Regions from separate parts of the Nocardioides sp. NBC_00850 genome, predicted to be linked through region 1. Evidence: riboswitches for the same ligand, from Rfam matches in the RefSeq annotation. Region 1 holds a riboswitch; the other holds the start of a gene.
What was found. A riboswitch is a leader RNA that binds a small molecule or an ion and turns the genes downstream of it on or off. The one in region 1 is predicted to bind cyclic di-AMP.
Positions count from the first base shown of each region.

Region 2: another riboswitch for cyclic di-AMP. It lies ahead of OH802_RS24165 (NlpC/P60 family protein); the one in region 1 lies ahead of OH802_RS26255 (C40 family peptidase).

Region 1 is NZ_CP108845.1:5,418,964-5,425,022, reverse strand. It holds gene OH802_RS26270 (DNA ligase) at 1-163, shown strand, start outside; gene ligD (non-homologous end-joining DNA ligase) at 163-1,080, shown strand; gene OH802_RS26260 (response regulator transcription factor) at 1,095-1,775, shown strand; cyclic di-AMP (ydaO/yuaA leader) riboswitch at 1,989-2,160, shown strand; gene OH802_RS26255 (C40 family peptidase) at 2,166-2,984, shown strand; gene prfB (peptide chain release factor 2) at 3,152-4,270, shown strand; gene OH802_RS26245 (alpha/beta fold hydrolase) at 4,275-5,018, shown strand; gene OH802_RS26240 (hypothetical protein) at 5,184-5,807, opposite strand; gene ftsE (cell division ATP-binding protein FtsE) at 5,882-6,059, shown strand, end outside.
Region 2 is NZ_CP108845.1:4,977,649-4,983,707, reverse strand. It holds gene OH802_RS24180 (APC family permease) at 1-424, opposite strand, end outside; gene OH802_RS24175 (NYN domain-containing protein) at 507-1,772, opposite strand; gene OH802_RS24170 (hypothetical protein) at 1,896-2,078, shown strand; cyclic di-AMP (ydaO/yuaA leader) riboswitch at 2,175-2,379, shown strand; gene OH802_RS24165 (NlpC/P60 family protein) at 2,397-3,383, shown strand; gene OH802_RS24160 (hypothetical protein) at 3,421-4,635, shown strand; gene OH802_RS24155 (M48 family metallopeptidase) at 4,632-5,879, shown strand; gene OH802_RS24150 (AMP-dependent synthetase/ligase) at 5,952-6,059, opposite strand, start outside.

The DNA of each region.
Region 1 (6,059 bases):
AGTGCCGCCGGTCGACGCTCGCGGCACCCACTGGGTCGAGCCGCTCCTCGTCGTCGAGGTGGAGACCCACGGCACCGCCGTCGCGGCGGCGAGCTACAAGGGCCGGCTGAGGCAGCCGAGCTTCATCGGGATCAGGGACGACGTCTCACCGGAGGATCTGTGATGGTCGAACGAGAAGAGGTACGCGTCGAGGTCGACGGCCGGGTCCTGACCCTGACCAGCCTCAGCAAGGTGCTCTATCCACGTACGGGCATGACGAAGGGCGAGGTGCTCAACTACTACGCCCAGGTCGCGCCGGCGCTCCTGCCGCAGCTCCAGGACCGCGCCGTGACGAGGATCCGCTGGCCGCACGGCGTCGGCGACATGTCGTTCTTCGAGAAGAACGCACCGGCCGGCACCCCCAGCTGGGTCCGCACGGTCATCGTTCCGACAACGGGATCCCGAACCGCCGACCACAAGGAGGGAACACTCACCTTTCCGATCCTCGACAGCCTCGCCGCCCTCACCTGGGCCGCGAACCTCTCCGCGCTGGAGTTGCACGTCCACCAGTGGACGGTCGGCGCCGACGGCACCCCGGCCGGCGCGAACCGGATCGTGATCGACCTCGACCCGGGCGAGCCGGCCGGCCTTCAGGAGTGCTGCGAGGTGGCGCTGCTGGTGCGGGAGGCGCTGGCCGCCCGTGACCTACCCGCGACCCCGGTGCTCAGCGGGAGCAAGGGCCTCCACCTGTACGCCGCCCTGCCGGACCCCGTCGAACCGGACGTCGCCACCGCGCTGGCCAAGGAGATCGCCGAGGACCTCCAGAAGGCCCACCCGCGCAAGGTCACCGCGACGATGACAAAAAGCCGCAGGTCAGGGAAGGTTTTCCTGGACTGGTCGCAGAACTCGGGATCGAAGACGACGATCTGTCCCTACTCGCTACGGGGCAAGGCGACCCCGACGGTCGCGGCCCCGGTCACCTGGGACGAGGTCTCAGAAGGGGCCGAGGATCCGCTCGGTATCGACCAGCTGGGACCTAACGATGTGATCACGCGCTTATCTGAAAGGGGGGATCTCTTCACAAGCCCTACGGGGCTGTAACTATTGTTCTCTTCATGTCGAACTCCGTGCTTGTCGTAGAAGACCAAGAGGACATCGCTGCTCCCCTGGTGCGCACGCTCCAGCGTGAGGGCTATGACGTCACCTGGGTCGACTCCGGCAAGAAGGCGCTGGAGCTGCTGGCACCTCCGTACGACGCCGAGCTGGTGCTGCTCGACCTGGGCCTTCCGGACATGGACGGGCTCGAGGTCTGCAAGGCCGCTCGCGACAACGGCTACGAGGGCGGGATCATGATCCTCACCGCCCGTGACGCCGAGATCGACCTGGTCGTCGGGCTCGACGCCGGTGCCGACGACTACCTGGCCAAACCGTTCGCGCTGGCCGTCCTCCAGGCGCGGGTCCGTGCCCTCCTGCGCCGCTCGGGTCCGGTCGAGCCCGGCGCCGACGACGACGCCCTGCGCATCGACGTGGCTGCCCACCGGGTCTACGCCGGCGAGCGCGAGGTGACCCTGACCGGCAAGGAGTTCGCGCTGCTGGCCGTCCTGGCCGCCTCCCGCGACAAGGTCGTCTCCCGTGACCGGCTGATGGCCGAGGTCTGGGACGAGAACTGGTACGGCTCGACCAAGACGCTCGACGTCACCGTCGGACGCCTTCGCCAGAAGCTCGAGGCGGCCGGTGTGCAGGAGAAGGTCGTCGCCGTCCGCGGCGTCGGTTTCCGTCTCGAAGCAGCGGAGTAAACGCAAGTTCGACACGGTGTCATATGCGTGTTCAGTGCGTGAGATGTTTCACAAACGACGGCAAAGTCACGCGTGAACACGCCGATTGTGCTCCAGATTCGGCCATTCGGGATTGGATCCGTTCCAGATCGCATGTCACCTTGGATGAGCCGTGCAGAACGCACGACCGGCCCCGGTACACGCCGAATCCTGTCCCTCCGGACGCCGGCCCCTACTACTGAACCCCCTTTACCCTCACACTCAGCAGTACGTATGGGACAGGAGCGGGGGACCCAAGTTCCACGCGACTAACTCGGACGGTCGCTTGGGGTGAAGCCATCGCAGATGGCCGGGCAACCTTCTAGCCCGAACCCGACAGCTCACCTCGCAGGCGTGGGAAGGAACTCACGCATGTCCAAGTCCGTATCTCATCCTGCCCATCGAGGCACGCCGCGCCCGTTCCGGTCGCCGAACGTCTCGATCGCCCGGACGATCGCAGGATCTCTCAGTGGCCACGGCAAGCTCGTCGGCCGCATCACCCTCGCCAGCGGCATCGCCGCCGGTGCCCTGGTAGCGGTGCCCGCCGCCAACGCCGCCCCGGTCTCCCACGAGACCACCACCACCGCCGAGTCGACCGTCGCGCCGGCCAAGGTGGTGGAGGCTCCGACCCTGGAGGCCTCGGCCACCCCCACGGCGATGCTCACCGACATCAAGCAGCTCGAGAGGGCTGTCGAGGTGCAGGAGCGCAAGGCCGAGGCAGCTCGCAAGGCCGCCGAGGCGAAGCGCAAGGCAGCGATCGCCGCCAAGAAGGCCGCGGAGGCGAAGAAGAAGGCCGAGGCAGAGGCGAAGGCCTACGCCGCGAGCCAGGAGGGCAAGATCGAGCGGGCGATCAGTGTCGCCTCGGAGCAGATCGGCGACCCGTACGTCTGGGGTGCCACCGGTCCGAGCTCGTTCGACTGCTCCGGCCTGACGCAGTACGCCTTCAGGGCCGCCGGCATCGAGCTTCCCCGGGTCTCGCGGGACCAGGCCGCTGCGCTGCCGACGATCCCGAACGACCAGATCCAGCGCGGCGACCTGATGTTCTTCGGTAGCCCCGTCTATCACGTCGGCATCTTCCTGCGCTGGGAGAATGGCCAGGCGATCATGCTGCACGCTCCCAAGCCGGGCGCGTCTGTTCGTGAAGAGGCTGCCTGGGACGGCTGGTTCGCCGGCTCGACCCACCAGGCCTGACCCTCTTTTCGGCACAGTCTCGGGACCCATATATCCCCCTGGCGCTCGCCCTCCGGTTCCCCTACCGGAGGGCGAGCGCATATTTTCCGAAGCGGAGCCCCGAGGAGGTCGGCACAGTGGGGTCGGCGAATCGGGTGCGGTACCACGCGTCAAGTAACCTGTAAGACGTGGCAGGCCCCGAATTCGACACCGAGATCAAGCAGCTCCAGGCAACGATGCAGACCATCGGCCAGGTGCTGGACCTGGACGCGATGCGCAAGGAGATCGCCGACCTCGGCGAGCAGGTCGCCGCGCCCGACCTCTGGGACGATCAGGACAACGCCACCCGCGTCACCGGCCGTCTCTCCCTGCTGCAGGGCGAGCTCAACAAGTTCACCGAGCTCCGCACCCGCATCGAGGACCTCGGCCTGATGGTCGAGATGGCCCAGGAGGAGGGCGACGCCGACTCGCTCGCCGAATCCGAGGCCGAGCTGGGCCGGGTCAAGAAGGCCGTCGAGAGCCTGGAGATCCGCACCCTGCTCTCGGGGGAGTACGACTCCCGCGAGGCCCTGGTGACGATCCGCTCCGGCGCCGGTGGCGTCGACGCCGCCGACTTCGCCGAGATGCTGATGCGGATGTACGTCCGCTGGGCCGAGCGCAACAAGTACCCGGTGGAGGTCTTCGACACCTCCTACGCCGAGGAGGCCGGCCTCAAGTCCGCCACCTTCGCGATCCACGCCCCCTACGCCTACGGCACCCTCTCCGTCGAGGCCGGCACCCACCGTCTGGTGCGGATCAGCCCCTTCGACAACCAGGGCCGCCGCCAGACCTCCTTCGCCGCGGTCGAGGTCGTGCCCGTGCTGGAGCAGACCGACGAGATCGAGCTCGACGAGAACGAGATCAAGGTCGACGTCTACCGCTCCTCGGGGCCGGGTGGCCAGTCGGTCAACACCACCGACTCCGCGGTCCGGCTGACCCACATCCCGACCGGCACCGTGGTCTCCTGCCAGAACGAGAAGTCGCAGCTGCAGAACAAGGCCGCCGCGATGATCGTCCTCAAGGCCAAGCTCCTCGCGCTGAAGAAGGCCGAGGAGGAGGCCCATCTCAAGGATCTCAAGGGTGACGTCGCCGCCTCGTGGGGCGACCAGATGCGCAACTACGTGCTCAACCCGTACCAGATCGTCAAGGACCTGCGTACGACCTACGAGACCGGCAACCCGCAGGCGGTCTTCGATGGCGACATCGACGGGTTCCTCGAGGCCGGCATCCGATGGCGCCGCGGCGCCGAGAAGGCCGAACAGAACTGAGTTGATGGTTGCGCTGACGCGCACCAGGCTTCCACTCCCGGGCCGGGGAGCGGCGTACGTCTATGACGCCTACGGTCCCGAGGACGGGGTGCCGATGGTGCTGTTGCACGAGCTCGGAGGCAGTGCGAAGCGGTGGCAGGGTGTGGTGCCGCCGTTCGCAGCCGCCCACCGGGTGCATGCCTTCGACATGCGTGGACACGGGGACTCGGACTGGGCCTCGGAGTACTCCCACCGGCTCATCGCCGACGACGTCATCGTGGCGATGGACGCGCTCGGGATCTCGGGTGCCGTGGTCGTCGGGCACTCGACCGGCGGCAACGTCGCCCTCCTGGTTGCGATGCACCGGCCCGACCTGGTCTCCCGGCTGATCATCGAGGACGTGGTGCCACCCGCGCCGCGCGAGCGCAGGTCGCCCGGGCGCGCGGGCAGGTCGATGCCCCACGACTGGGAGTGCATCGCGTCCCTGCTGGTCGAAGCGACGACGTACGACGCGTGGATGTGGGAGCAGCTCGAGCTGCTGCCCATGCCGACCCTGATCGTGGCCGGTGGCGGCAACAGCCACATCCCGCAGTCGGACCTGGAGAAGGTCGCTCAGCGGATTCCGCAGGCCGACCTCGTCCACTTCGACGTCGGTCACTTCGTGCATCGCAACCAGCCCGCCGAGTTCGCCGAAACCGTCCTGGCCTGGCTCGCGTCGCGGTGCTGGATGCGACGCGTCCCGCGTCGCGGGTGGGATCCCCATCCCTAAGGACCCCACCCGCTCTCGCCAGCCGGCTCTGCTCTGACTCAGTGCCCGCGGCGGCGCGCGCCGCCCGGTGAGGTGCCTACCCGGCCCGAGCGACTAAGTCGATTAAAGCACTAGACTTTAGGTCGGTGCAAACGACGCGCCGGGACCGGGCCTCGATCGAGAACCTCAGGCGTCAGCGGCGGCCGCGGTGAGGGTCACCAGGCACCAGCGGGAGGCGCGCTTCTGGACCGTCGCGGGCGCCTCGCCGGCCTTGCCGGTGAGCTCGCAGGAGAGCCAGGCGTCGCCGAAGAGGCCGCGGTAGACCACCTTCGTCTGCTTCTTCGCGTCGGTGCAGGTGAGGGCGACCGACGGCTTCCCGTACGCAGGGGTCGACGCGGCCTTGCAGCCCTTGGGCACGCTCTTGGTCATCTGCGTGGCCCAGTCCAGGGTGACCGGCGGCGCGAAGACCCAGGCCCGCGCGGAGGTGGCCGAGTCCTCCGGGCCGGTCCAGATGCAGCCGTACTCCTGCGAGACGTCGTTGACCTCACCCGAGATGGCGGTCTGGTCGCCGTCGCCGTAGGCCTTCTTCTCGGCGGCAGCGCCGCCGAGGGCCTCGGTCGCGTCCTCGGTGGGGACGCGGTCGCAGAACGCGCCGCGGCGTACGTGCATCGTGGTGGTGTCCGTGGTGCTCAGGTCGCCCTTCACCTCGGCGACCTCGGGCTCGTCGTCTTTCAGGGTGAGTACGCCGACCCCGACCGCGATCGCGGTGAGGACTACGGCACCGATGAGGATCCGGACTGCAGAGCGCACGCCGTCAGAGTACAGGGGCAGGTATCTCAGAGCCGAAGTGCTGAGCCCACCACCGTTGCACTACCCTCGGTGCGGTGATCCGCTTCGAGAAGGTCAGCAAGGCCTACCCAGGGCAGGCGCGCCCCGCCCTCAACAGCCTTTCGATCGACATCCAGAAGGGGGAGTTCGTCTTCCTCGTGGGCCAATCCGGCTCTGGGAAGTCGACGGCGCTCAAGCTGATGCTGCGCGAGCAGCGCCCGACCACCGGCCGGG
Region 2 (6,059 bases), 440 kb from region 1:
CGGCCTCGCCCAGGCTCTCGTGGAGGGTGGGAACGGCCAGGAGCCAGCCCGATCCGATCACGCCGCCCGCGGCGAGACCGACGACCTCGACGAGGCTCAGCTTGTCGGCCTGATCGGCGGGTCGCTCGTCCCTCTCGTCCTTCGCAGGCTCTTCGGAGGCAACGGGCGTGACCGGTGTGACGGGCGTGACGGGCTCAGCGGGCTGCGGAGCGGGAGCCACGGGCACCTGCGCCCGTCGCATCGCCTCGAACGCGATCGCGGTCATCAGGCCCCCGACAGCCGCGACCCAGAAGCTCGACTCGTGCAGCAGCTCGCGGAATCCCGGGGACTTGAGGGCGTTGAGCTGGACGCTGCCGTAGATGGACATCACGAATCCCGCGGCGCACAGGATCATCCTGGCGATCGCGCTGAGGGTGTGCCGCACGCGCTGGTCTCCCACTCCCGATGATTCGAACGTCGGGAGAACCTATCGAATCAGGCCGGGGTGGCGCAGGAAGCCTGCTGGATCAACCGAGCAGGGGCGAGAGCGAGGAGAGCGGGACGGTGCGCGCGCCGGCGCGGCGTACGTCCTTGACGACCTCGGCGTCGTCGGTGGCCACCAGGATCACGCGGCCGGCGGGCTCGGCGTCGACGAGGTCGCGGATGACGTCGTCGGCGATGACGCCCTCGGGGGAGAAGAGGACCTTGACGCCGCGCGGAGGCACCGCGGTGGGACGTACGGATGCGGAGTGGGCGTCGAAGACGACGGTCGTCTCGGCGCCGGTGCGGGCGGCGATCGGCGCGATCGCCCGCAGCAGCCGCAGCCGCTGGGCATCGAGCGCCGAGCCGGGCCACAGCGCCTTGGAGACGTTGTAGCCGTCGACGATCAGCCGGACCCGCGGCATCGCCAGGAACTGCTCGAGGTGGGCGCTGCTGGTGACCCCCGCACCGGCGGCGGCGTCCGCGGAGGCCAGCTCGGCCTCCACCCGCTCGCCCGGGGTGCCGGTGACCGGCGGCAGCGCCAGCTCGCGACGCAGGCCCCCGGCCGCGTCGAGCAGCGTGTCGAGCAGGAACCGGGCCCGCAGCGAGGCATCCTCGCGGTCCGTCTTGGACGTACGCCGCTCGGCAGCGGCCTCACGCTCCAGCTTGTCGATCTGGCTGCGGAGCTGCCGCAGCTGGCGGTCACGTGCGGCGAGCTCGTCCTCGGCGCGGGCGAGCGCCGTGCGAGCCTCGGTCAGAGCCTCGTCCAGCCCCGTGCCGGCCTCGCGGGCGGCGGCCCGGGCCTCGCCGAGCTTGCGTCGCAGGGCGGTGTTGTCGGCCTTGAGGTCGTCGAGGCGGGCCTTGCGGTCGGCACGCACCTCGCGGAGCTCGTCCTCGGCCGCGGCGAGCTTGCCGCGCAGCCGGGCGACCTCGGCGTCGACCACCGGCACCGCGGCGGCCTCCAGCCGGTCCAGGGCCTCCTTGAGCGAGACCTCCCAGCCGTCGGGGCGGATGAGCCAGACGACCGCGGCCGCCTCGGCCGGATCCTCGGGGAGGACCACGTCGTCGGAGGAGCCCTCGGAGACGTACGCCGGTCGCAGCTGGCTGCCGACCTTCTCCCGGACCTCGTCGTCGCTCTCGAGCACCGAGGCGATCATCGCGCCACCGGCCTTGGCCCGCCGGGCGGGCGCGAAGTCGGCGATCCGCTTGAGCGCGGGCGGCAGGCGCACCACGTCGGGAAGCACCCCGGCCGTGAGCGCGACGATGCGCCCCCGGACCGTGTCGGGGAGCGTCGCGTACGCGGAGACCTCCATGTTCCAAGTGTAGGGACCCGGTCCGCGATCGCCGCCTTGAATACCGTGCTGCGATGGTGGTGACACGCCGGACGCAACCGGGCGAAAGCAAAAATGTCGGTGCTCGGTGAGACCGTCACTCACATGACGACGAGAATCGACTGTGACACCTGCCTCGTGCGGGGACTGGCGTGCCACGACTGCGTGGTCACCGTGCTTCTGGGGCCGCCTCCGGAGCTGACCATCGAGGACGACGAGCGCCGGGCGCTCGACGTGCTGGCCGAGGGTGGACTGGTCCCGCCGCTGCGCATGGTGGAAGGGATGTAGCCGAACTTTTGGGCGTGGGTGGTTGGCAGGTGGGGGATGCCGTCGGCTAGTGTGCGCAGGAACTTGGCGCTCGTGGAAGTGGGTCAACCGGCCCACGCGAGTGTCGCGCTTAGTCCAGGCCCGCTTCGGGGCGGGCCAGGAGCCGGGGAACCACACCGGTCGTACGCCGCGAAAACGGAGTGCGATCACCTGGGGTGCATCCGCCGCAAGGGCGATCTGGGAGACCAGATCGAGGAGCGGTGGTAAGGCAGGTCGTGCCTGAACCCGTCAGCTCACCCGGTAGGCGTCAACGACTACACACAAGGAGACCGTCCGCTCGTGACACGCGACCGGAAGCGACTCATTGCCGGAGCAGCCGGCATCGCCGCCATCGGTGTCGCCGGGATCATTCCCGCAGCGACCCCCGCCCAGGCAGACCCTGACATCGACGACGTTCGCAAGAAGGTCGACAAGCTCTACACCCAGGCCGAGGCGGCCAACGAGGACTACAGCAACGCCAAGCTGCGGCTTCAGGACCTCAAGGACCAGCTCGACGACCTCAGCTCCGACGAGAAGCGTCAGAGCAAGGAGCTCGACAAGATCCGCGCCGAGCTCCGTGACTCCGTGCTGCGGCAGTTCGAGGGCTCCGACGTCTCTGCCGTCGGCCAGGTGATCACCTCCGAGGACCCGCAGGAGTTCCTCGCCGGTCTCTCCACCGTCTCGTCCTACAACGCGCTGCAGGCCGACCTGCTGGCTCGGTACAACACCGAGGCGGAGGCCCTCCAGGTCCGCCGCGAGGCCACCGAGGACGCCAAGTCCCAGATGGCCAAGGTCAAGACGACCATGCAGCAGAAGAAGAGCGAGATCGACAAGAAGTACGAGGCGGCCCAGGCCGAGCTCGACGAGCTGGAGGCCGATGAGCTGGAGGAGTTCCAGTCCACCGACACCAGCATCCCCTCCAACCTGCCGCCGCCCTCGGGCCGCGCCAAGGTGGCCGTCGACTATGCCCTCGCCCAGGTCGGCGACTCCTACGTCTACGGCGCCACCGGCACCGAGTCGTGGGACTGCTCGGGCCTCACCATGGGTGCCTGGGGCCAGGCCGGCGTCTCGCTCCCGCACTCCTCCTCGGCGCAGTACAGCAGCGGACCCCAGGTCTCGCGCGACCAGCTCGCCCCCGGTGACCTGGTCTTCTACTACAGCCCGATCAGCCACGTCGGCATCTACATCGGCAACGGCATGATCGTGCACGCGTCCAACCCGAGCACCGGTGTGAAGGTCTCCCCGATGGACGAGATGCCCTACACGGGCGCCGTCCGCCCGGGCTGAGTTGACCCAGGACCCCGAAGAGGCCGATCGTTCGCAGGTGCGAACGGTCGGCTCTCTTCTTTCCCGCATCCAGGCCCATCCCGCCCTGATCGGGGCCGGGCTCGTGCTGGTGATGCTGCTCGCCGGGTTCGTCGGCTGGCGGCTGACCGGCGGTGGCGAGTACGTCGCACCGACCCCGAGCAGCGCGCCGGTCGTGCGCGCCGACACCGAAGGCGCCCGGGCCTCGCTGGAGGAGCTGGTCGACGGCGTACGTGACGGGGCGGAGCCCGAGGGCGAGGACGCCGCCTCGGTGGCGGTGCGCAACGCCCGGGCCATCGGCATCGGGGACGTCACCGCGAGGTACGTCGCCGAGTCGGGCAACGTGGAGCCGGACGGCTCCTGGACGGCCGACGTGGAGATGTCGTGGCGCACGCCCGGCGACCCGGCGCTGACCGAGGAGCTGAAGGTCGGCTTCGACGCCGAGGGCGCGATCAGCGGGTTCTCGGCGGCCCAGGGCACCCGGCTGCCGCTGTGGCTCAGCGGCCCGGTCGAGGTGCGCCGCACCGGCTCCACGCTCGTGGTCGCCCAGGCGTCCGCCGAGGTCGCCGACCGCTACGCCGAGCTGGCCACCACCGCCGTCGCTGGGGTCCGCAAGGTGATCCCCTGGAACGACCCGCGCCTGGTCCTCGAGGTGCCCGCGAACGGCCTCGACTCCGCTCTCGGCGCGCAGCCGGGCACCTACACCGCCGTCGCGGCGGTGACCGCGACCGTCGATGGGTCCACGAAGGCCGGGACCCCGCTGCACGTATGGGTCGACCAGGGCGTTATCGGCGACCTCGATGCCCCCGGCGCCCAGATCGTCATCACCCATGAGGCCACCCACGCGGCCACCGACGCCGCGACCAACACCCGCCGGCCGATGTGGCTGGTCGAGGGCTTCGCCGATTACGTCGCGCTCCGCGACACCAAGCTGCCACTGTCGAAGACCGCAGGCCAGATCCTCGCTCAGGTACGCGAGGACGGCGCCCCCGAACACCTGCCGGGCAAGGCCGAGTTCAACACCCGCTCGGAGCACTTCGGCGCCGAGTACGAAGCCGCCTGGCTCGCCTGCGAGGTGCTCGCCGAGGCCGGCGGCGAGCAGGCCCTGGTCGACCTCTACGAGGAGACCGGGCGCGGCATCGGCTTGGAGAAGGCGCTGCAGGCAAGCTTCGGCTTCGGGGAGGACGAGCTGACCGCCCGCTGGCGGACCCGTCTGTCACACTCGGCTCGATGACGGGGGCAGAAATGAGTGCAACGCGGCGTACGTCCTGGGTGGTTCTCGTCCTCGGGGCGGTGGCGTTCGTGGTGCTCGCCTGGACGTTGATCCCGTGGCACCCCTACCCGGGCGGCGCGCTCGACCTGCCCGACGAGCGTGACGTGTTCACGCCCGAGGAGCTCGAGCGGATGCTGGCCTACTCCGGCACCGCTCGCTGGATCAGCCGGGCCTCGCTCGTCGTCTCCCTGGTGGTCGCCTGCGTGCTCGGGTTCACCTCGCTGGGCCGGCGTCTGGTGGCGCGGCTGCGTGGACCGTGGCTGCTTCGGGTGGTGCTCGCCGTCGCCGTGGTCACGCTGCTCGGCTGGATCGCGACGCTGCCGTTCGGGGTGGCCATCCACCGGCTGCAGATGCGCTACGGGCTCTCCCGGCAGGCGTGGGGGCCCTGGCTGGGCGACTCGCTGCTGAACCAGGTCGTCGGCATCGTGACCACCTCCGTGGCGCTGCTCGCTCTCTTCGCCTGCATCCGCCTCTGCCGGCGTTGGTGGCCGGCCGTCGCCGCCGTCCTGGTCGCGGCCCTGGTGGTGGTCGGCTCGTTCGTCTACCCCGTCGTCATCGAGCCGCTGTTCAACGACTTCGAGCCGCTGCCGCGCGGCCAGTTCCGGACCGAGGTGATGGCGATCGCCGAGCGTGAGGGCGTCGAGCTCGACGACGTCCTGGTGGTCGATGCCTCCCGGCGTACGACCTCGCTCAATGCGTACGTCACCGGCTTCGGCTCCACCCGCCGCGTCGTCCTCTACGACAACCTCGTCGACTCGCAGCGGGGCGCGGCCGCGCGCGGCGCCGTCCTCTCCGTCGTCGCTCACGAGCTCGCCCACGCCAAGCACGACGACGTCCTGGTCGGCACGGTCATCGGAGCCGCGGGCGCGGTCGCCGGCGTCGGTCTGCTCGGCCTGCTGCTGTCCTACCGCCGCCAGGACGAGTACGCCACCCCCGAAGCCGTCCCGATGCTGATGGCCGTCTTCGCGCTGGCGAGCGTACTGGCGATGCCGATCCAGAACGGCCTCAGCCGGCACGTCGAGGCCCGCGCCGATGTCGACGCGCTCCATGCCACCGGCGACCTGGAGTCGTTCACCCGGCTGCAGCACGACCTCGGTGCCCGCTCGCTCTCCGACCCGTCCCCGCAGGCCTGGTCGCAGTCGTGGTTCGGCTCACACCCGACGACCCTGCAGCGCATCGCGATCGCCCACCGCGTCCTCGACTGAAGCCGAGTCGGCTCGTCCTGACCGAAAACAGCGCCGAGTCGGCTCGTCAGAACGAGCCGACTCGGCGTGGTCTTACTTGCTGTAGAGCGCGTCGACCTCGTGGCTGAACTCGCGCATGACCACGTTGCGCTTGAGCTTGAGGCTGGGGGTGAGCTGGCCACCCTCCTCGGTCCAGGACTC